Regions from separate parts of the Metabacillus sp. 22489 genome, predicted to be linked through region 2. Evidence: riboswitches for the same ligand, from Rfam matches in the RefSeq annotation. Region 2 holds a riboswitch; each other region holds the start of a gene.
What was found. A riboswitch is a leader RNA that binds a small molecule or an ion and turns the genes downstream of it on or off. The one in region 2 is predicted to bind S-adenosylmethionine.

Region 1 (7,570 bases), on a different contig from region 2:
TTTAACTTCATTACAATCAACTATTTATTTTACCACATTTTCTAGAAAACGTACTTACCATAGTATAGGAAAACTAGAAGAAATTTAATCGGTTAAAGCGGCATAAATAGTCGGCTTAAAAGAAAAAACAGCTGACTCCTACGTGGAAGTCAGCCTATTACTACTGAATTGATTTGGATGTAAAGTTCTTTACATAATACTGAATCGTTGATGCGCGTAATTCAATGATTGGTTGTGTTATCGCCTTTACGATTGTCGTTGATAAAGTAGTTGTCATGATGATTGATAGAATAATGAGCATCGTCACACTTTGATAATCTCTCATCCACTCTAGCCATTCACTGTTACGGATATACTGAACGATGAAACCATGTAGTAGGTAAACATAAAACGTTCGAGTTCCCCATTCAGTAAAAAAGGCATGTGTTTTTGGGATAAGTGATAAAAAGCTAATCGACGTTATAAAAGTTAGACTGTAAAAGCCTAAACGAATGCCAGCACTAAAAATTGATGGGTCACCAAATTGTGAATAAGGCTGAGAACCAAATAACCATTCGTAATCAAAATCAAGATAAAAATAAGAGAAAAAGATACTTAATAATACAAAGACTGCTATCCCTCGAGATTTCACCTTTGTCATGATAGCAAAATGCTCTCGTCTTAAATAAAAGCCAACTAAAAAGAGAGGGAAGAAGACGAATGTTCTTGACATGCTTAAATAATTGCTAATGATTTCAAAATAACCAACTGCTAATCCTAAAGCAAATGCTAAACATAAAGCCCATTTTGCCGGTAATTTTGTGAACCCAAATAAAAATATATTCCAAAAAAACAAGCTAATTAAAAACCATAGTGACCAATGAGGATCAAATGGATCTAGAATAATAGATTGCTGGTCTTCGATGAAATAATAATATACAGAGTAAATCCCTTGGAAAATCAAATATGGAAGAATGAGCTTTTTCGCGATCTTTTCTACATATCCTTTTTTGCGATATCCCTTTGCAAAATAACCTGAGATTAGAATAAACGCAGGCATATGGAATGTGTAAACAAATTTATAAACATTCATTATTAATTGACTATCATCAATTAATGGACGGATAATATGGCCAAACACAACTAATATAATTAAGAAAAACTTTGCATTATCAAAATAACTATCACGATTTTTCATATATTCACCTTTCTCTTTAAATTATAAAATCGGAAAGATAATATGGATATTCCCATTTTGCTACTTATTAAACCTAATTCGTCAAAACGATATAATTTTAAAGGGATGTCATTTAAATGTAACGAACATGTAAGATTATTTCCGTTATATTACTAGAGATAATGTTTAGATAAATACTTTCCTATATTAAATAATTTATTGGAAAAATCAATGTTATTATTTGGTACTCAACAATAAGTATGATTTTTATATTGTAAAAGAATATACTTTTTTGGGAGTTTTATGGATAAAATATAAGGGGATTTCTAGTTCTTTTGTCGTGATTTGTGATGTAAAGGCGGATCTTTCAATCATTTTGTAGATACATGAAGGACAATGACCCGTCTTGTAGAATATGAATTATTATGAAGATTGAGGTAAGTAGGGGTGAATGGATTGAAAGAAACGATGGAGGAAAGCGAAAACGTCCTGTTAGAGGAAAGAATTGCTTATTTAGAAAAGGAAAATAAACTTCTAAAATCTAAGCTTCTCCAACATGAATATATCATTGAAGATGCACTAGATGCAGTTGTTATATTCGATGCTCAATTTAATTTTATTGATGGTAACTCCGCAGCCTGTGAAATGTTTCAACTATCGAAACAACAATTATGTAACCGAAATTTATATGACTTTCTTAGCTTAGTTCCAAAGCATAAAATTGAAGAAATGTTTGAAGAGATTACGGATAATAGATCCTTTGCTAGTGACCTTGCGATTCAATTAGAAGATGGACAAATAAAATTTTTAGAGATTACGTTGCGACATCATGTCATAAATGATTGTCATCTTGCAATGCTCAAGGATGTATCATTTAAGAAAATGTTAGAACGTGAACGTCTAATTAATGAGCAGCTTTTTAAAGATTTGTTTCATCGTGCAGTGGATGGTATTGTCATCTTTGATCAGCACGGTCTTTTTATTGATGCGAATGAATCATTTTGTACGAGCTTTGATTTATGCAAAGCACAATTAAATACATATTTACTTGGGGATTTTGTTGAAAGCAAGGATAAGTATAAACTTGAAAAGCTATGGACAGCCCTAAAGGAATACGGTAGTGCAAAAGGGGAATTACCTGTTCTTTTAAAGAATGGGCAAAAAAAAATTTTTGAGTTTACAACAACGTCAAATATAATTAATGGTTTTTATATGGCGATAATGAGAGACATTACGGAAAAACGTTTCATGGAAATGAAGCTGTACAAAAGTGAAGAGCGGTTTAGAGAAATTTTTGAAAATGCAATTGATGCCATTATGATTTGGGATAAATGTGGACAAATCTTAAAGGTAAATCCTGCAGCATGCCGAACGTTTGAGCTTTCTGATGAAGAATTAATAAAACGGAATATTCAGGAATTTGTTGACCAAACAAGCTTGGCGTATAAAAAGGTAAAGCGTGAGTATCTAAAAACAGGTGCGATTAGAGCTGAGCTATTATTTCATATGCCTAATGGACAAAGCAAGGAGCTAGAATTCACATCTAAGATGGATATATTTGATGGCAATCATTTAACAATTTTTCGAAATGTAAGTGAACGAAAAAGGATGGAAAAGGAACTAAGAGAAAGTGAGCAAAAATTCCGGAAAATATTTGATGGTGCGATGGATGGGATCGTTTTATTTAACAATGATTATAAGATAATTGAAGCAAATCCTACTGCACGGAAGATTTTTAATATAAGAAAAGAGGATATTGCTGCGTTTAATTTCTGTCATTTGTTAACACCTAATCTTACTGATGAGGATGGTACTCAGTCAGTTGAAGGCGACAGAGCAGATAAATTACAAGAAATTACGTATTCATTTGAAAATGGTGAGGAAAAAATTCTTGAATTTACTGTTAAAAACAATATCAATGAAAATATGCATTTAGCAATATTTCGGGATGTTACAGAAAAAAGAGAGCTTGAGGAGCAATTGAGAAAATCAGATACATTGAATGTTGTTGGAGAATTAGCTGCAGGAATTGCTCATGAAATTCGAAATCCAATGACCTCTTTAAAAGGCTTTATTCAACTACTTGAGGGCAATATGAAAGATGATTATTCGATGTATTTTAATGTTATTACTTCTGAATTAAGTAGAATTGAATCGATTATTACCGAATTTTTAATCCTTGCTAGGCCACAGGCAATAAAATATTTAAAAAAAGATATAAGCATTATTATGAGTGATACGATTGAATTATTAAGTGCACAAGCGATCCTTGTAAATGTACAAATGAAGCTAAAGGTTGAGGAACAGCTACCGCTTATTTATTGTGAACCGAATCAATTAAAGCAAGTGTTTATAAATGTTTTAAAAAATGCCATTGAAGTCATGCCAAATGGTGGACAGGTTGATGTTGAAATACGACGTAGGGATGAGGAACATCTTACAGTTTCCATTAAAGATAGAGGGTTCGGCATTCCAGAGGATAAAATTAAAAGATTAGGACAGCCTTTTTATACAACAAAGGAAAGAGGAACTGGACTTGGTCTGATGGTGAGCTACAAAATTATTGAAGAGCATAATGGAATCGTCGAGGTCGAGAGTGAGGAAGGAAAAGGGACAACCTTCCATATTACACTTCCGGTTTTCCAAGGGAAAAAATCGAATAATGAATAAGGAATGGTGGAGAAGATTTGAGCTTCTCCTTTTTTTATTTGGGATAAGTTGTTTACTTGAATAGTTGAGTTTCTTAAAGTAGTATAGCTTGCTTAGAGAGGAGATAGTAGAAAACACATTTAATCTTATTCGAAAAAGCATGCATCTAAATAAAGGGAGAAGAAGACAAACACGCTTTTATGATAGGCATATGACTTGTCACAAGTTGGAATAAAATACATATAATTTGAGTAAGAAAAAAAAGTTGAGTATGGGAAAGAAAGGGGCAAGCTTATGTGGATAATTAAAAAACAGCCAAAAAAAGTGTATTTCTACACTTCGATCTGTTCAAAGCTGCGAATAATTTCTGAAAAGGAAAGACAGATTCTTCTTGAAAAGCTAAAGTGAATGTATTTGCTCCTTGTTGGTACATTCAAAATACTAGAGGTTATATTAAGCTTGAATGGCAGTTGCTCTCTTATACGAATAAAAATATGAAAAATAAAGAACGGGGATATCTACTATTTTTTTAGATATCCCATCATTTTAATTAGTTTGCAAAATAGAAGAAATCGATTCTTGATAATTACTAGTCAATATCCCTTTTTCGGTAATAATTCCTGTAATTAATTCTCCAGGTGTCACGTCAAAGGAAGGGTTAAAAACCTTCACTCCCTCTGGGGCTATTTGAATTTTTTGAATTTCCGTGATTTCCTTTGGATTTTGTTCTTCGATAGGTAGATCATCACCTTTGGTAATCGATGGATCAATGGTTGATAAAGGAGCAGCTACATAAAAAGGAATTTGATAGGCATTGGCAAGTAAGGATAAATTATATGTACCTATTTTGTTTACCGTATCACCATTTGCGGCAATTCTGTCGGCACCTACAATAATTGCATTGATTTTTTTTGCCTTGATTGTATGTGCAGCCATATTATCTGTAATGAGTGTGACATCGACCTCTGCTTGCGAAAGCTCCCATGTCGTTAAGCGGGCTCCATGAAGTGCTGGTCTTGTCTCACAGACAAAGACTTGAATATCAACATTTTTTTCTTTTGCTAAGTAAAATGGTGCAGTTGCAGTCCCGTATTTAGCAGTAGTGAGCGAACCTGCATGACCAATTGTCATGACACGATCACCTTGATTAAGAACAGAAAGAGCATTCTCGCCAATTAAACGGCAAATCTCTTCATCCTCTACTTGAATTTGAATCGCTTCATGAACAATGGTTGTTTTTGCCTCATTAATTGATTTTGCATCTGATATACTATCCATTAATCGATCCAATGCCCATATGAAATGAAGTGCTGTTGTCTGTGAGCTTGCTAAATAATTTCGATACTTATGTAGCAATTCACGAAATTGCTCCAAAGATTCAGATGTATCCTGTAAACTAGCAAGAGCAAGCCCATAAGCTGCTGTGATACTTGTTGCAGATGTACCTTTTACTTTTAATGTATGAATCGCATCCCAAACATCATCAATCGTTGTAAGCTCAAGATATTCGGTTAGTTGCGGGATTATTTGCTGATTTAATAATTTAAGTGAATCATCCTGCCAAATAACAGAACGAGGTATTGTGATTGTAGTATTACTCATAGGGAAAAACTCCTTTTTCCTAAAAATTCTGATTTCGTATTTAGTCCTTTGTTATTTTATTGCTACATGTTGAGAACGATTTGCAATTGTCTGTTTTACGTATTGAATAAATTGTACAGGCTTTGTCATATTTTTTTGCTTAATAACGAGCTCATAACCTAATGAAAGGGCTAATTGCTTTACAGTTATTTTTTTGTCATATGTTTGTATAGTATCTAAAGCTGTTTCATGTGCATGCCCAATTGTATAACGTATTAATTCACAACCAGCAAAGCCAACAGCATCTGTGAATATTTCAGAAAGAATATGCTCTAAATAACCATTGTTTGCTGTGTAAATTTCAGAGCCATCTTTTTTCCAAGCTTTTGAGAATTCTTCAACAAATACGTTCCATGTTGTGATGAGATGTTGGAAAAGGAACTCTTGATCTTCTAAGTCACGTGAAAGGATATTTAATAAAAAGTGACCGAAAACTTGACCGACATCAAATGCAATTGGTCCAAAATAAGCGAAACCTTCGTCTATAACTTTTGTTTCATGCTCACTTACAAGGATGTTTCCTGTATGTAAATTTCCATGAATAAGTGCTTCAGGCTTTTTAAGAAACTTTTCCTTCAATTTTGCTACTTCAAGCTTTAATAATTTATCCTGTAAAATTTTCTCCACATTTGCTTTTAGTACTGGTTCATAATGGAATGTCTCATGTTCGAAAAGTGGGTTTGTAATATCAAGCTCCTCAATGTTTTTACAACGATCAGGGTTTGAAAAATGTCTCTCTATTTCATTTTTCGAATGTTGGGTATGTGCATAAATCGATGTATAAAATAATGTTTTTCCTAAAAATGCACCTAGGTGTGTCGAGAGCAATGGTAGCTCACTACCTTCAACGAGTGCTTTACGGGCTATGTGAAGATGTGACAAGTCTTCAATAATTGTAATTCCAAGCTTCACATCTGAATAATAAACCTTTGGAACATAGGCAGGAGCTATGTCTCTTTGTTTTAATAGTGCATGGTCTTCAATACGTGTACGATCTATTGGAAAAGGCCAGCTTTCACTTATGATTTTTGTATAAGGTAATGCTTGTTTAATCATATATCCGTTACCAGTAGAAGTTTCTTTTACATGAAAGTTGAGATATAAATTCCCATCACCTATTTTATTGCAAGTTAATTGACTTGTATCTTCAAATAGCATAAGCCGCTTTACAAGAGCGATCGCATCCGATTCAGTTAATGGTTGATAGGCTGATGATTTTCTAGCACACATAGTAAAGACCTCCATGTAAGTTATCTGTTTATTTAGCTTTCAATTTATCGTTAAAAAAGAAAAGCCTCTTTCATAAATGAAAGAGGCTTGAAGTCACTGCTTCTCACCTCTCATCTTTCAGAAAGTTAAATCTTTCTGATGGAATTAGCACCGTGCCCTATTGGATAAAATCCAAGGTGAAAACATCACCCCATTTTGCAATGGTAGTATGGTCGGTTGCTGCGGCGTCATTGGGCCAAGTCCCTCTGCCAACTCTTGATAAGAGATTTAAAAAATTATGTAGTTAATGTTTCAAATTTTATTAATTGTTAAAAAAAAGAATGCTTGATTAGCATGTTAACAAGCAATAAATACATTTGTCAATAAAAATTTTATAAATTGAACTAGGAAAAGGATGAGATTAAAAATCAAAACCTTTTAAAAAATGGAGAAAATTATAGAAAATGGTTGATTCAAGCGTGTAAGAAAAAATTCCTAAGTACTTGGTACAATAACAAGTAAAGCTATAATAAAAAGTCGGACGAAGCTATCTGAGTTTCCATCCGACTTTTTGCTAATAATTTTTGAAAATGAAAATAAGGTTTACTTATTACGTTTATCAAGTACGTTTATTAATTCACGTTTCTTCTTCGTTAAAGAAAGGAATTTTTCATCTAATTGTATATACTCTTCAGATGATGGTAAAATAAGACTCATTTGTCCGAGAACAGCTGTAATCTCAGTTTCGATACAGAGTAATTCCTCTTTTATCCCTAGGATATTTGGTTCGCTTTGGCTTTGTTTTCTTTTCTCATATTGCTCGAGATTCATTTCGACCCTGATGATTTTCTCGTTTTCAATAACAAGAAGTTTATTACATAGTTTGTTCATAAAGTAATAATCATGTGAAACGAT
Region 2 (7,570 bases):
AGCTGTCACATTTATTATCGTCCTAGGTGCTACTCTTGTCATGACCTTAAATATGAGAACAGGCTTAAAAAATGTCCCACCTCTATATATTAAGGCAGCACAAACAATGAATTATAAAGGGTTTAGCCTTTTTTGGAAGGTTATGTTTCCAGCATCTATACCTTATGCAGTTACTGGTACAAGGCTTGCGTGGGCGTTTGCTTGGAGAGCATTGATGGCTGGTGAACTTCTAAGTACTGGACCAGGTCTAGGATATAAGCTAAAATTTGCTTCAGATTTTGGTGATATGAGCTTAGTTATTGCAATAATGCTTATGATTATGGTTATAGGGGTTATTGTTGATTTATTATTTTTCCAACGAGTTGAAAAAAGCGTCATGAAAAAGTGGGGCTTGGAACAGAATTAATTTATGGAGGGTAACATCATGAAAAAAGGATTATTACTTGCACTTATTTCGATTTTATTTATCGGTGTTTTAGCTGCATGTGGCTCTTCCTCAAGCTCAAATGGAGCAGGTGGAAGCAAGAAGGAGGTTGTGATTGGATATTTTCCAAACATTGACCACGTACCAGCAATGATTGCGAAGGAAAAGAAATATTTTGAGGAAGCTCTTGGAGATGATGTGAAAGTAACATACAAAACATTTCCAGATGGAGCTGCATTTATGACGGCATTAAAAACTGGCGATATTACAGCTGGTTTAGTTGGACCAGGACCCGTTATGAATAACTATGCTAACGGTGCTGATGTTAAGATTGTTGCAGGTGCATCTTCTGGTGGTACAGTTGTTGTTGCATCTAAGCAAAGCGGCATCCAATCTATTGATGACTTATCAGGAAAAACATTTATTACTCCTGGTGTAGGATGTACACATGATGTTCAAATGGAAACATTTTTAAAGGATTATGGAATTACATCAGCTCGTATTGGTGGAACTCTAAAACATGTTACAGGAAATCCAGCACAATATAGCGCTATGTTTGAATCAGGTAAAGTGGATGTTGCGGCTGTTCCAGAGCCATGGGCGTCACAACTAGTGAATGACGGAGCAAAGGTTATCGTTGATACAAAGGATATTGCTTATGGAACGACTCTACCAAATACCGTATTAGTCACATCAGGCAAATTAATTAAAGAAGACAAAGAGCTTGTTCAAAAGATTGTTAGTGCTCATGAAAAAGGTGTTCAATTTATTAATGACAATCCGGAAGAAGCACGTGATATTGCGATAAAAGCAATTAAAGAAATTACAGATCAAGAGCTTGACCCAGCAATAGTTGATAGTGCATGGAAACGTGTAACATATACAACAGAAGTGAATGCAGATGTCGTTCAAGATTTTGCTAATTCATCTTTTGAATTGAAATTCTTAAAAGAAAAACCTGAATTTAGTGAATTAATTGATACGCAATTTTTAACAAAGTAGGCGTTCTATATGAGAAAAATAGTATCGGTTTTTATTCTTGCTGTTCTTGGTATGGTAGGCTGCTCGCAGTCTATCAACCTTGAAGAGCATTTTTCATTAAATGGCACTGTTGGGTCACTTACTGCAATGAATCAAAATAATGAAAAGGTTGATATTCCGAAAGATTATAAGGATAAAATTTGGTTAGCAGCGTTTATCTTTACGAATTGTGATACGGTTTGTCCGCCGATGACGATGAACATGGCAACATTACAGAAACAGGCGAAGCAGGAGCATCTTGATATTGAATTTGTCTCATTTACAATTGACCCGGAAAATGATAAACCTGACGTTCTCAAAAACTTTGCGAAATCCTTTGGGGCAGATGAAAGGAATTGGAATTTCCTCACAGGGTATGACCAAGAGGTAATTGAATCATTTGCAAATACAAGCTATATTGCACCTGCTGCAAAGTTAGATGGATCTAATCAATTTGTTCATAGCTCTGCAATTTACCTTATGAAAGGTACAACGATATTAGAGCAATATGAAGTTTCAGCAGATGTACCTTATGAAAAAATTATCGAAGATATCAAACTATTACAATAATTGTATTGCAATCTATACTCGAATCATGTAAAGTTATAGAAAATAATAATTCTAAAATTTCATACATTTCTTATCAAGAGAGGCAGAGGGACTGGCCCTACGAAGCCTCAGCAACCGGTACAAAAACAAAGTAAAAGCTTATTGTGTCATGTTTGCTAAGTCTATTTATTCAGTTAGTAGTCTAAATGCAACATATCAATAAAGCTCTTTACGAGTACCAAGGTGCTAAATCCAGCAAGCCACACCAGCATTATGCTTGAGAGATAAGAAGGAGCGATCATCGTATATAAAGTCTTCTTCTTAATGAGGAAGACTTTTTTTGATCAATGAAAGTTTTTTGAATAGATAATGGGGAAAATCCTCTTAAATAATATCTAGTTTAAATGAATCACTCCAGCAAGGCTCTCCCGTTTTTTCGTAACCAAGGAGAAACAGACATAACTTATAACATTAGGATGGTGACTAGCAATGACACAACGTATTGAAACAAAATTAGCCCAAATTGGAAACCGTAGTGAAAATGTGACAGGGACGGTAAATCCTCCTGTTTATTTTTCGACTGCATATCGGCATGAGGGGATCGGGCAATCAACAGGATTTGATTATATTCGTACCGGAAATCCTACAAGAGGATTAGTAGAAAAGGCTATTGCTGATTTAGAGCACGGTGACCGTGGCTTTGCATTTAGCTCGGGTATGGCTGCGATTCAAACAATTATGGCTCTATTCCAAAGCGGTGATGAATTAATCGTATCAAGTGATTTATATGGTGGTACATATCGTTTATTTGAAAGAGAATGGCGAAAATATGGTTTGTCATTTAAATATGATGATTTTACAAACCCACAAGAAACAGAAAAACTGATTTCTGAAAAAACAAAAGCATTATTTATCGAAACACCTACAAATCCATTGATGCAGGAAACAGATATAAAAGAGCTTGCTGCGATAGCGAAAAAGCATGGCATTTTAGTTATCGTCGATAATACGTTTTATACACCTGTTATCCAAACACCAATTTTATTAGGGGCTGACATCGTTATCCATAGTGCAACAAAATATCTAGGAGGACATAATGATGTACTAGCAGGCTTAGTTGTTACGAAAGGGCAGGAGCTAAGTGATGAGTTCTTTCAACATCAAAATGCAATTGGCGCTGTTTTATCACCATTCGATTCATGGCTATTAATGCGTGGAATGAAAACATTATCTTTACGTGTGAGACAGCATGAACAAAACGCGCAAAAGGTTGCGCAATTTTTGGAGTCACATCCTGATGTACTTGATGTGTTATACCCTGGAAGAGGTGGGATGTTATCGTTCCGTCTGCAGGATGAAACATGGGTAAATCCGTTTTTAAAAGGCCTTAAAGTTATTTCTTTTGCTGAAAGCTTAGGTGGAATTGAAAGCTTCATTACGTATCCTGCAACACAGACACATATGGATATTCCTGAGGAAGTTAGAATTGCAAATGGTGTATGTAATCGATTGTTACGCTTCTCAGTAGGGGTAGAGCATGTAGAGGATATAATTGCTGACTTAGAACAAAGCTTTAAACAAATGAAGGGAGCTGAAGCATAATGAGCGAACATAATTGGACATTTCAAACGAAGCTCCTTCATAATGGGGCAAAGGTTGATCAAGGAACAGGTGCGGTAAGTGTACCAATACAACATGCATCAACCTTTCATCAATTTGATTTTGATGAATATGGAAAGTATGACTATTCCCGTTCTGGGAATCCAACCCGCGAAGCATTAGAGCAGGCAATCGCGGAATTAGAAGGTGGAACGAGAGGAATGGCGTTTGCCTCAGGAATGGCGGCAATTTCCACAGCATTCTTGCTATTATCCCAGGGAGATCACGTTGTAGTTACTGAGGATGTCTATGGGGGCACATTTAGAATTATTACTGATGTACTCACTAGATTTGGTATTGAACATACATTTGTTGATATGACTGACCTACATCAGGTCGCTTCAGCTATTCGACCAAATACGAAAGTTATTTATATGGAAACACCATCAAATCCATTATTAAAGGTTACAGATATTCGGGGCATCGTGAATCTTGCGAAGGCAAATAATTGTTTAACATTTTTAGATAACACATTCCTAACACCTGAATTGCAAAGACCGTTAGAGCTTGGTGTCGATGTCGTATTACATAGTGCGACAAAGTTTCTAGCAGGACATAGTGATGTGCTCGCAGGACTTGCTGTTGTTAAGGATGAGGAATTAGGAAATCGTTTATATAAGCTACAAAATGCATTTGGAGCAGTCCTTGGTGTACAAGATGCTTGGCTTGTTCTAAGAGGATTAAAAACATTGCATGTTCGATTAAAGCAATCTCAAGCCTCTGCACAAAAAATAGCAGAATATTTAAGCAAGCATGAAAAGGTCGAGCAAGTATACTATCCAGGATTAAGCTTCCATCCAGGATATGAAACACAGAAGTATCAAGCAGATGGACCAGGAGCAGTTCTCTCATTCAGACTGGCGGATGCAGAGGCCGTTAAAACACTTGTAAACAATGTGAAGCTCCCAGTATTTGCTGTAAGTCTTGGTGCAGTGGAATCAATTTTATCGTATCCAGCGAGAATGTCACATGCGGCAATGCCAGCAGAGGAACGAGAAAAGCGTGGTATTACAGACGGTTTATTACGACTTAGCGTTGGCTTAGAAAATGCAGATGACATTATAAAAGACTTTGAGGAAGCATTAGAGAAATTACCTGTAAAGCAAAGTACAAAATAATTAATATAATAAGAGATGACAAAATTGTTTTAGCGAAGACTTATTTTGTCATCTCTTTTTTCTGTAAAACTAAAAGGAGACATATCAAATTATTGTTACGTTTCATGCTAAACAGAGGTAGTTTGATGTATTAATATCATTTTATAATTCTTCGATAAAAAGGATAAAGCGAAAATATGCTTTTTGTCTATTTAAATTTCATTATTTTTACTCAGTACGTTTATACTTATCTATTAATGGTAGTTTTAATCAGTATATTGAAAAACCGCTTTTATTTGAGCAGTTATCGTGATTTCACCGGATTGGATTGGTGGGGCAAACGCTTCGGTGCTTACAGCGATTTGGTAAGTATCTCTACTTAATGGTTGAATTTGTTGTATAGTTTGTTCTGTTAATTTTATTGGTGTTTTTAGATAAGTTACACCTATCGTTCTAGAAATTTCCCTTGCCTTTTCCTTTGCATTTTGGATAGCCATTTTTAAAGCTTCTTGATAATGAAAGTCGGGATTAGATAGTCGAAATTGTAAATTACTAGTTCGGTTTGCCCCATTTTCAATAACAACTCGATAAATAGTGGCAATTTTTGAAAGGTCTCTTACTTTGATTTGGAATAAATGCTCCACTACATAGCCCCTAAATATCGACTGTCCCTCTACAAAATCGTATTTTGGATTAATTGAATAGACAATCGAAGTTATATCGTTTTCTTCTATTCCAATCTCTTTTAATGCTTCAAGTAGCTGATTCGATTTTTGTGTATTCTCCTCCTGTGCTGTTTGAATTTGCATATTTTCAGTTACAACTCCAACATTTAATAGTGCTTCGTCAGGCTTAACTGACACAGTTCCACTTCCGTTAACCGTCATTGTAAAATGCCCCTTATGACGGTACGAATTGGTAGCTGAACGATAATGATGACGAAAGGAAGCCGGATCCATCGTGTAAAACATTCATTTTCACGCTCCTTTTTTTAATAATGGATTTTAAAAGGGACGAACATTTTGCAGCTGCATGATTTTTACAACCATTTCCCCTATTTGTCTCCCTAACCGTAGCCCTTCATCATTATCTGCTTTAAAATGGACACCAGCATAGAGACGTGATTGAGCACTTTCCTTCATTAATGCTGATAATCTGACAGACTCTGAAGGAAAGAAGTATCCTAATAATACTTCTGAACAGCCTGCGATCGTTGCATGTGCAGAGGGGTAAGCAGGAAATCGAGGGGTGAAAACAACTGTAGCTAAGCTTTGAACAAATTGGATTGGACGGGCAACATCCCAAAGATATTTGAAATACCATGACATTACACAAGTATCATTTATCGCTGCATGATAATATCCGAGCATTCTTGCACAGCTTGGAGTGCCTAATTGGTATTTTTCTGCTAATTCGTATAAAAGTGAAGAAATTTTTGCTGTAAGCTCGCCTGTAGCCCAATATTCGGCAGATTTCCTTTGCTCAGCTGTTAATGAAAGAAGTGTTTGTTTTACGATAAATAATTCATGGTCCCAATCAATTTGATTTGGCTGCTTAATAGTCCATTTAATTGGTTGCTTCAAAACATCTAAAAATTGATGATTTGCACCTCTATATATAAAAAACATTGGCCAAAATGCAGGCTCAGAATGTCCTCTAGGTGGAGTTGCCTCGTTAGGATAAGGATGTTCTGACCATCTTCGGTACTGTGTTGGCATAATGCACTCAGCCCTTATGAAAAACGATAATTTAAAAGAAAAGTTCCTTCTATCTTATTAGAAAAGACAGAAATTATAGAACGAATAATTTAACATCTGCCGTAAAAAAGTTTTAATAAGGCAATCGAAAAGCTTTTTCTTTTTGTCATCTCATTTCTTAATTTTATGCATGTACCGAAAAGTTTCCTCATATATAAAAAAGTAAGCTATTGCTTTTTGCACAATTTAGAAAAGGGGGAGCAAAATGAAAAAATTGAAGAATAGCTTGTTATTTCCTATATTGCTTTTATGTATGATGGTGATCGCTGCATGTGGTGGAGGAACTGAATCAGGAGGTTCTGCCAATGATGAGAATGCTGATACAGATACAAAATCAGGTGAAAGCCAGGATTTAAGCTTATTAACAGGTGGTACAGGTGGTACATACTATCCACTTGGTGGACAAATTGGGAAAATCATTTCTGATAATACAAATGCAAAAATTACTCCACAAACATCTGGCGCATCAGCTGAAAATATGGAAACATTGCGAGCTGGTGAAGCGGAGCTAGCATTCTCGCAAACAGATATTACTGCATATGCCCTTGAAGGAAAAGAGATGTTTGAAGGTGATCCAATTGACAACATTCAAGCGATAGCTTCATTATATCCAGAAACAATTCAGCTAGTCACAACTAAGAAGAGTGGGATTGAGTCTGTTGAGGATTTAAAAGGAAAGGCAGTTTCGATTGGAGCTCCCGGATCAGGTGTCTATATTAATGCAGTACAAATATTAGAAATCCATGGAATGACAGTTGATGATATTAAAGCGCAAAACCTTTCGTTTGATGAATCAACAGATGGCATTCAATCAGGAACAATTGATGCAGCTTTTGTGACTGCCGGTACACCAACTGGAGCTGTTGAAGCTTTAGCTGCTCAGGAGGATGTTGTCATTGTTCCGATTGCAGATGATAAAATCAAAAGTTTAATGGAGAAATATCCTTATTATGCAGAGGATACAATTACAAGCGGAACATATAATATTGAATCTGATGTAAAAACTGTCGCAATTAAAGCAATGTTAGTAGCAACTAAAGATCTTGATGAAACACTCGTCTATG
Region 3 (7,570 bases), on a different contig from region 2:
TAAAAAAGCTTATTCCTTATTTACCCGCAACCTTTCATGGACATTGTTGCATTTTACTTCGCTGTTGTTTTTAGTTGGATTTCAGCACGAATACTCGTTTTCTACAGGGGGATGGCGGTCCACCTTTAAGGTAAACACTTACGGGATCTCACCTATTTCACGCATCCTGCAGCAAGTAGCTGCAATTAACCTTTAAGCAAAATCAGCCTTTTTGAAAAGATCCATTATAAAAAAAGAAGACGCCAGTTAGATTTTACCAGCGTCTTCCATCTATTTTATACAGGTACCGCAACAAAAAACTCATTATACAATGCTTGAACTGCACGCTTTTCCTGAGCTTCCTTCACTCCGAACATCATGCTAACCTCTGATGAGCCTTGGTTAATCATTTCAATGTTGACTCCAGCATTCGCAAGCGCTTTTGCTGCACGAGCTGTTGTCCCAACATTATGTCTCATGCCTTCTCCAACAACCATAATGAGGACAAGATTATGTTCAATAATCACTTCATCCGCATGCAATTCATTGATAATTCGCTTCGTAATTGCTGCTTCAATTTCTTTATCCATTTGATTTTGTCTTAGGATAACTGTGACATCATCAATTCCTGAAGGCACATGCTCATACGTAAGACCAAAATCCTCTAAAATTTGCAGCAGTCTACGGCCGAAGCCAATTTCCCGGTTCATTAAATATTTGCTAATGTAAATGCTGCAAAAGCCTTTATCACTCGCGATTCCAATGACCGGTCCGTTTGTATTTGCCCGCTCGTTGACAATTCTTGTCCCAGGGGCAGTAGGGTTGTTCGTATTTTTCACATTGACAGGTATTCCTGCTCGAAAGGCAGGAATTAATGCTTCATCATGGAAAACAGAAAATCCCGCATAAGATAGCTCTCTCATTTCACGATAAGTAAGCTCACTTATTTCCTTTGGATTTTGAACAATAGTAGGATTTACTGAATAAACTGCATCAACATCTGTAAAGTTTTCATATAAATCCGCCTTCACACCATTGGCAAGTATCGAACCAGTAATATCAGATCCGCTTCTTGAGAATGTTAATACATCACCGTTTTTATTATGGCCAAAAAAGCCTGGAAACACGATAATTCCTTCACGATCGCGAAGCTTATATAAATTATCATATGACTCCGGTAAAACCTGAGCATTGCCAGGTTCATCTGATACGATTAAGCCCGCCTCTTTAGGACTAACGTATTGTGCTAATACTCCGCGATGTTGAAAGTATGCAGCAATGAGCTTTGCATTATTATCCTCACCGCTTGCTTTAATAGCATCTAAAAAGCGATCAGGCTTTTCTTTATTTCCATTTAATAATGCCTTTAAATCACGGGAAATTGTGTCTATGATATCAAGGGAAATCTCCAGCTCCTTCGCAATGCTTGCATATCGTTCAATAATCGTTGCAAATTCACTCTCTATCTCTTCTCCTGCTAATACCTTTTCCGCACAATCGATTAGTAAATCCGTTACCTTAATATCGTCTGAAAAACGTTTTCCTGGCGCTGAAACAACGACTACCTTTCTTTCAGGATCTGAGACAACGATTTGAAATACTTTCTTTAGCTGTTCTCCAGATGCTAATGAAGAACCCCCAAATTTAACAACCTTCATTTCTACAACTCCTACTATTTTTAATTTTCAGTCAAATTTTGTTTCTAATTATCTCTTTTTTTGATTGAATAATCAAGAGTTTTCTTCCCATAAGGAACATTTGTCTTTTTATAGTAGACATTTTTCTTTTCCATTCATAGTATATGTCAAAATGACAGGACAATGATCAAGATTGTTTCTATCATATAAAAAACCTCTCTAAGATAGAGAGGTTTCACCACATGTATTAGGAGTCCCTCTCTTATCTGTCAAAACCAAAATTGATTTTGCAGGAATTAGCACCAATTCTACGTATAGAACGGTTGCTGGGCGTCATCGGGCCAGTCCCTCCGCCACTCTTGATAAGAGATATTTAGAATATCCATTTAAGAAAGAATAAATTTACTTTAATCTTGAACATGGAGAATGTCAAGAACAATTGAACCTTGGGGACTGTCCCCAATATTAAATATCTACCTTTACTTGTTTTTTCGCTGGCTTATTGAGCACTAGCGGCATGACGAGCAGTACACCTAGCAGCATAAAAATCGCGGAAATTTGATAGGATATCGTTAAGCCGAATAGTTGCTTTAAAACACCAGCTAGCCCCATCATAATGACCATCGCTCCCATAAATAATGGTGTCATAATTCCATTTACACGACCTACAAACGCTTCCTCTGCATTTGTTAAAATCATCGTATTAATACTGATTTGAATCGCAGGCATCATGAGACCACAAAAGAATTGAGCAGCAATGGATAGCCATAATATATTTGAAAAACCGATTATCGAAATCATTAAGGCGTTGATAATCATCCCTGCAGCAAGCATACGAATTGGTGAGATCTTTTTCGATACAGCTAATGCGATACCACCGCCAATAATCATCGCAACCCCATTTACCGCCATAAACCATTGAAGAAATTCCTTATCCATATGTAGCTGCTGTGTAACAATAAATATCCCTAATGGCTGAATTAATCCTATCGCTAACCCCGCGACAAAGAAATTCGCCCCTAAGATTGTTAAAAAGCGATTGCTTACTACATATTTAAATCCTTGAACAAGCTCTTGAATGACCGTTGTTTTTTCTCTAGAAGCTTCCACTACCTTATCAGCAGGTAAAAACATGAGAGCAAATGCCGAAAGTAAAAACATCACACCAGTAATCGCAATCGAAATTGTAATCCCAAAATTCCCATAAATAATCGTACCGATGACAGGACCGATAATCATAAATAACGCAAACATCGTTTGGTATATCGACATCCCCATTTGTAATTGGGCTTCAGGTACATGCACCTTAAACAGCTTCATTCCTGATGGCTGAGAAAACTGTGACAAAATGGAGGAGATTAGCATAGCAAAAAAGACAACCTGCCAAGTTCCGACAACAAGAGTTAGCAAAACCGCAAAAACAGAAATGGAGCTTAAAATATCGCACCACACCATCGTTCGTTTCGGCCTCCAGCGGTCAGCAAACGTACCACCTATAATTGAGAAAATAAAAATCGGGGCATATTCTGCCACTGAGATTAACGAAACTGCAAAGGGATCTTCATTTGTTTGTTCCATAACAAATAATAAAACAGCAAAATTTCTAATCCAAATACCTAATTGCAAAAACAATCCTGAAAGTAATATGGCCCTTACGAACCGATTGCTAAGAAAATCTTTGAATGCTGACTCCTGACTCATTTTCCATCCTCCACTTATTCATCTATCCAAAGGTAAACACCATTGCACGATATTATCATAATTCCACTATATCCAAAAAATTCCTACTAAATCAATTCATCTTTTTAAAATTCTCTTAAAATGAATAAAATTTAACTTTGTGTGCAGAATGAGTTATCATGCAATTATATGAATTTTACTAATGAAATTAACCTTTTTCAATTCTATTGGTATAATGATATGCAGAACTTATTTTTACATAGTAAAATTGGTTTTAAAAAGATGGAAGTGTAGATCATTTGGCATCATTATTTCATCTCTTTAAACAACCTCTATAAAGAAAGGTTTGATTTGAATTGGAACACAACTCCTCAAACTTTATTAAAAGTATTATTAAAGAGGATCTTGAAACTGGTAAACGCGACTATGTATATACTCGCTTTCCACCAGAACCAAACGGATACTTACACATCGGTCATGCGAAATCAATTGTAATCAACTTTGGACTAGCTGATGATTTCAATGGAAAAACAAATTTACGATTTGATGATACAAACCCATTGAAAGAAGATACAGAATATGTTGAGGCAATTAAAGAGGATGTAGCATGGCTAGGTTATGAATGGGATGGCTTATTCTTTGCTTCAGATTATTTTGAAGAAATGTATAACCGTGCATTACTGCTCATCAAGAAGGGCAAAGCCTATGTTGATGATTTAACAGCAGATGAAATAAGACAATACCGTGGAACATTAACAGAGCCTGGTAAAGAAAGTCCGTATCGCAATCGTTCAATTGAAGAAAACATCGATTTATTTGAAAGAATGCGCAAGGGAGAATTCGGAAATGGTGAAAAGGTGCTCCGTGCCAAAATTGATATGGCATCACCTAATATTAATCTTCGTGACCCTGTTCTTTACCGTGTATCTCATGCGACACATCATAATACTGGTGATACGTGGTGTATTTATCCGATGTATGCTTTTGCACACCCACTTGAGGATGCAATTGAAGGAATCACACATTCATTATGTACAACTGAATTTGAAGACCAACGTCCACTTTACAACTGGGTTATTGAGGAATGTGAGATGGAGCATAAGCCTCAGCAAATCGAATTTGGTCGTCTAGGCATTACAAATACTGTCATGAGTAAACGTAAGCTAAAACAGCTTGTTGATGAAAAATTTGTTGACGGCTGGGATGATCCACGGATGCCGACAATTTCAGGCTTACGTCGAAAAGGGTATACACCTGAAGCAATTCGTGAGTTTGTAAAACATACAGGTGTATCAAAAGGATCTGGTTTAGTAGATGAAGCAATGCTAGAGCACTTCGTCCGCGAAGATTTAAAGCTAAAAGCACCTCGAACAATGGGAATTTTAAAGCCTTTAAAGGTTGTCATTACGAATTACCCTAAAGGACAGGTTGAGATGCTTGATGCAGAAATTAATCCGGAAGTTCCTGAAATGGGAATGCGCCAAATTCCATTCTCTCGCGAAATCTATATTGAGCAAGAGGACTTTATGGAGGATCCACCAAAGAAATATTTCCGACTTTTCCCTGGTAATGAGGTCCGTCTAAAGCATGCTTATTTCATTAAATGTGAGGATGTCATTAAGGACGAAGAGGGAAATATCGTTGAAATCCATTGTACGTATGACCCAGAAACAAAAAGCGGCACAGGCTTTACGGGTCGAAAAGTAAAAGGAACAATCCATTGGGTAGAAGCTTCACAAGCAATCCCGGCAGAATTCCGCTTATATGAACCGCTAATTTTAGATAAGCAAGATGTAGAAGATGAAGACAGTGAAGCAGATGTGGAAGAAGAAAAAACGTTCCTTGATTATGTAAATGAAAATTCATTGGAGGTTTTACAAGGGTTTGTAGAGCCAAATATGAAGGAAGTAAAGGCACATGATAAATTCCAATTTTTCCGTCATGGCTACTTTAATGTAGACCCAAGACATTCAACAGACGAGAAAATCGTCTTCAACAGAATTGTATCTCTAAAAAGCTCATTCAAGCTACCGAAATAAATAGTGAACATAAGCGCAAGCTCCTTCAACTAGCCTCGAGGGGCTGGGTTGCTCGAGCTTGATGTAAAAAAAAAGGGTCAGTCCCCACACTTTCGTAGGGACTGACCCTTTATTTGATTGGAATGGAAATTTGAAATGTAGTACCTTCCTCTGTACTATTAAGTAATTTAATCGATCCTTGATGGTTTTCGATGATCCTTTTAACAATCACTAACCCTAAGCCTGTCCCATTTTCTTTAGATGTAGAAAATGGCTCAAACATCGTTTCACGTACTTGTTCTGGGATACCAGGACCATTGTCCATCATATATATTTTGTAGAAATTGTCATCTACTTGTGACGTAATAGAGATTTTTCCCTTTCCACCCATTGCCTCGATACTGTTTCGAATCATATTATGAAATACTTGCTTTATTTGCTTTACATCGACATTTACTGGAGTTTGATTTAGTTGGATTGAAAAATGGATATCCTCTGATGACTCAACGATTAAAGGTAAAAATTCCTTTATAATCTCTTCAATATAGACCTCTTTCGTAATTGGAGCACCTGGCTTTGATGTTAATAGCATTTCTTCAATAATAACATTGATTCGCTCAATTTCCTTCATAATCAGTGGTAAGTGAAACTGGTCTTTATTACTTTCTGATAATGATTGATTCATCAAAGATAAAAAGCCATGGACAACAGCAAGCGGATTTCGAATTTCGTGTGCAGCATCTGCAGCCATCTCCCCAACAAGAGCTAGCTTTTCTGATTGGTGCATCCGTTTTTCTAATTCCTCAGTCTCTGTAATATCGATAAAATTAATGACTCTTCCGATTGTATCCTGCTTTTGGTCAACTAACCCGACTTGAGAGACTAATAGAATTCGTCTCTCATCGTTGGCTTGAAATGTTACCTTTGTATGCTTATACGATTCTTTAGCAGCAACAATTTCCCAGAACTCCTGATTCTCACCTTCTGCTTTTGTAAATAAAAAGGTTTTCACCTGTTCTTCATCAAGGTTTAGCAAATGCTTAGCTGTATTATTTAATGTAATATCCCTTTTTTGATCATTGAGCGTTATTATTCCGACTGATAATGAATTCAATATTTGTTCTCGGTAGTTTTTATCATTTAAAATCGTATTAAACGAATCCTTCAATCGACTCGACATTGTGTTAATTGAATTCGTTAATTGTCTAAGCTCGATTTGATCATTTATTGATCCAAGTGACATACCGTAATGCCCTTTAGCAATTTTATCAACCTTGCTGATCATGTTTTCAATTGGCTTCGTAATGTTAGCGCTCATTCGATAAGAAACAATAATAGAGAAGAAAACAGCCCCAATCGAAAGGCAAATGAGCAGCCATAAGGACCCTTTAATGATCTCGGAAAAGGAGCTTGATTTACGATTTAAATTTCCAATGGATTTATTCTTTTCTACGATAATCTTATCTTGTAACTGATCAAGCTTCGGAAGAAATTCTGTTTTTATATAATCCTCAGCTGAAGCATGATCATTTACATTCAACAAGCCTCCAACTCTATCATCTAAATCAAAATCTAACAAATCAATCTCACTCTTAATTTTTTTTAAGCTACTTGGCAGTTCCTCTCCTTCCGTCTCTTCCTTAACATCCGCAACATATGCTTGATATTCTGCTATAAAGGTACAGCATGAATTGGATTTTATAGAGCTCGTTACAATATGCTCCCTTATCGATAGCTCCTCACTAAATTTTGATAACCAGAGCAGCTCGGGAATATTCTCCTCTTGAATGTTATTACTAACTTTTGTAATATCCTCAATTGAGTGAACGAGGATCAGACCGAAACTACTATATAAAAGTGTAATAAAAAGGAGAACTGTGATAATTTTCAATCGAAATGTCATATTTCCTACTAAATCCCTCATCACAATTCCCCTCACTTAGTTAAATTTTAACTCACCAATTTTGTATTTCATTCTTTGGTCTTTTATATATTCAATATCCTCTTCATCAAACATTGGTCCAAATGGAGCTAATTCATAAACACCATGACTACTATTAAGCATTCTTCCTCCTGGTGGAATGCCCTCTTCACTAAAATAATCATTCATAATTGCGATATATGCCTGTGAAACATCGTTCATTACACTTGTTAATACATAATTTTTCCCCATATATGATTGATCGTCAAGATATCCAATTACATAAATACCTTCTTTTTTTGCTAGACTAATAACATCACGATTATATAGATTTC

Region 1: linked by a shared signal. The riboswitch ahead of mtnK (S-methyl-5-thioribose kinase) and the one ahead of ACTJJ9_RS12395 (methionine biosynthesis PLP-dependent protein) in region 2 are both predicted to bind S-adenosylmethionine.
Region 3: linked by a shared signal. The riboswitch ahead of ACTJJ9_RS02020 (aspartate kinase) and the one ahead of ACTJJ9_RS12395 (methionine biosynthesis PLP-dependent protein) in region 2 are both predicted to bind S-adenosylmethionine.

Annotation. Positions count from the first base shown of each region.
Region 1 covers NZ_JBQENT010000015.1:87,898-95,467, forward strand. Annotated here, with positions in the region: gene ACTJJ9_RS11250 (acyltransferase family protein) at 161-1,177, opposite strand; gene ACTJJ9_RS11255 (PAS domain S-box protein) at 1,613-3,826, shown strand; gene mtnA (S-methyl-5-thioribose-1-phosphate isomerase) at 4,352-5,407, opposite strand; gene mtnK (S-methyl-5-thioribose kinase) at 5,459-6,676, opposite strand; SAM riboswitch class I at 6,784-6,941, opposite strand; gene abc-f (ribosomal protection-like ABC-F family protein) at 7,259-7,570, opposite strand, start outside.
Region 2 covers NZ_JBQENT010000018.1:42,266-49,835, reverse strand. Annotated here, with positions in the region: gene ACTJJ9_RS12410 (ABC transporter permease) at 1-406, shown strand, start outside; gene ACTJJ9_RS12405 (aliphatic sulfonate ABC transporter substrate-binding protein) at 425-1,426, shown strand; gene ACTJJ9_RS12400 (SCO family protein) at 1,436-2,014, shown strand; SAM riboswitch class I at 2,082-2,284, shown strand; gene ACTJJ9_RS12395 (methionine biosynthesis PLP-dependent protein) at 2,483-3,595, shown strand; gene metC (cystathionine beta-lyase) at 3,595-4,770, shown strand; gene ACTJJ9_RS12385 (SIMPL domain-containing protein) at 5,016-5,720, opposite strand; gene ACTJJ9_RS12380 (vanadium-dependent haloperoxidase) at 5,754-6,467, opposite strand; gene ACTJJ9_RS12375 (TAXI family TRAP transporter solute-binding subunit) at 6,712-7,570, shown strand, end outside.
Region 3 covers NZ_JBQENT010000002.1:154,341-161,910, forward strand. Annotated here, with positions in the region: gene ACTJJ9_RS02020 (aspartate kinase) at 276-1,637, opposite strand; SAM riboswitch class I at 1,876-1,985, opposite strand; gene ACTJJ9_RS02025 (MFS transporter) at 2,082-3,317, opposite strand; gene ACTJJ9_RS02030 (glutamine--tRNA ligase/YqeY domain fusion protein) at 3,653-5,335, shown strand; gene ACTJJ9_RS02035 (ATP-binding protein) at 5,445-7,238, opposite strand; gene ACTJJ9_RS02040 (BMP family ABC transporter substrate-binding protein) at 7,254-7,570, opposite strand, start outside.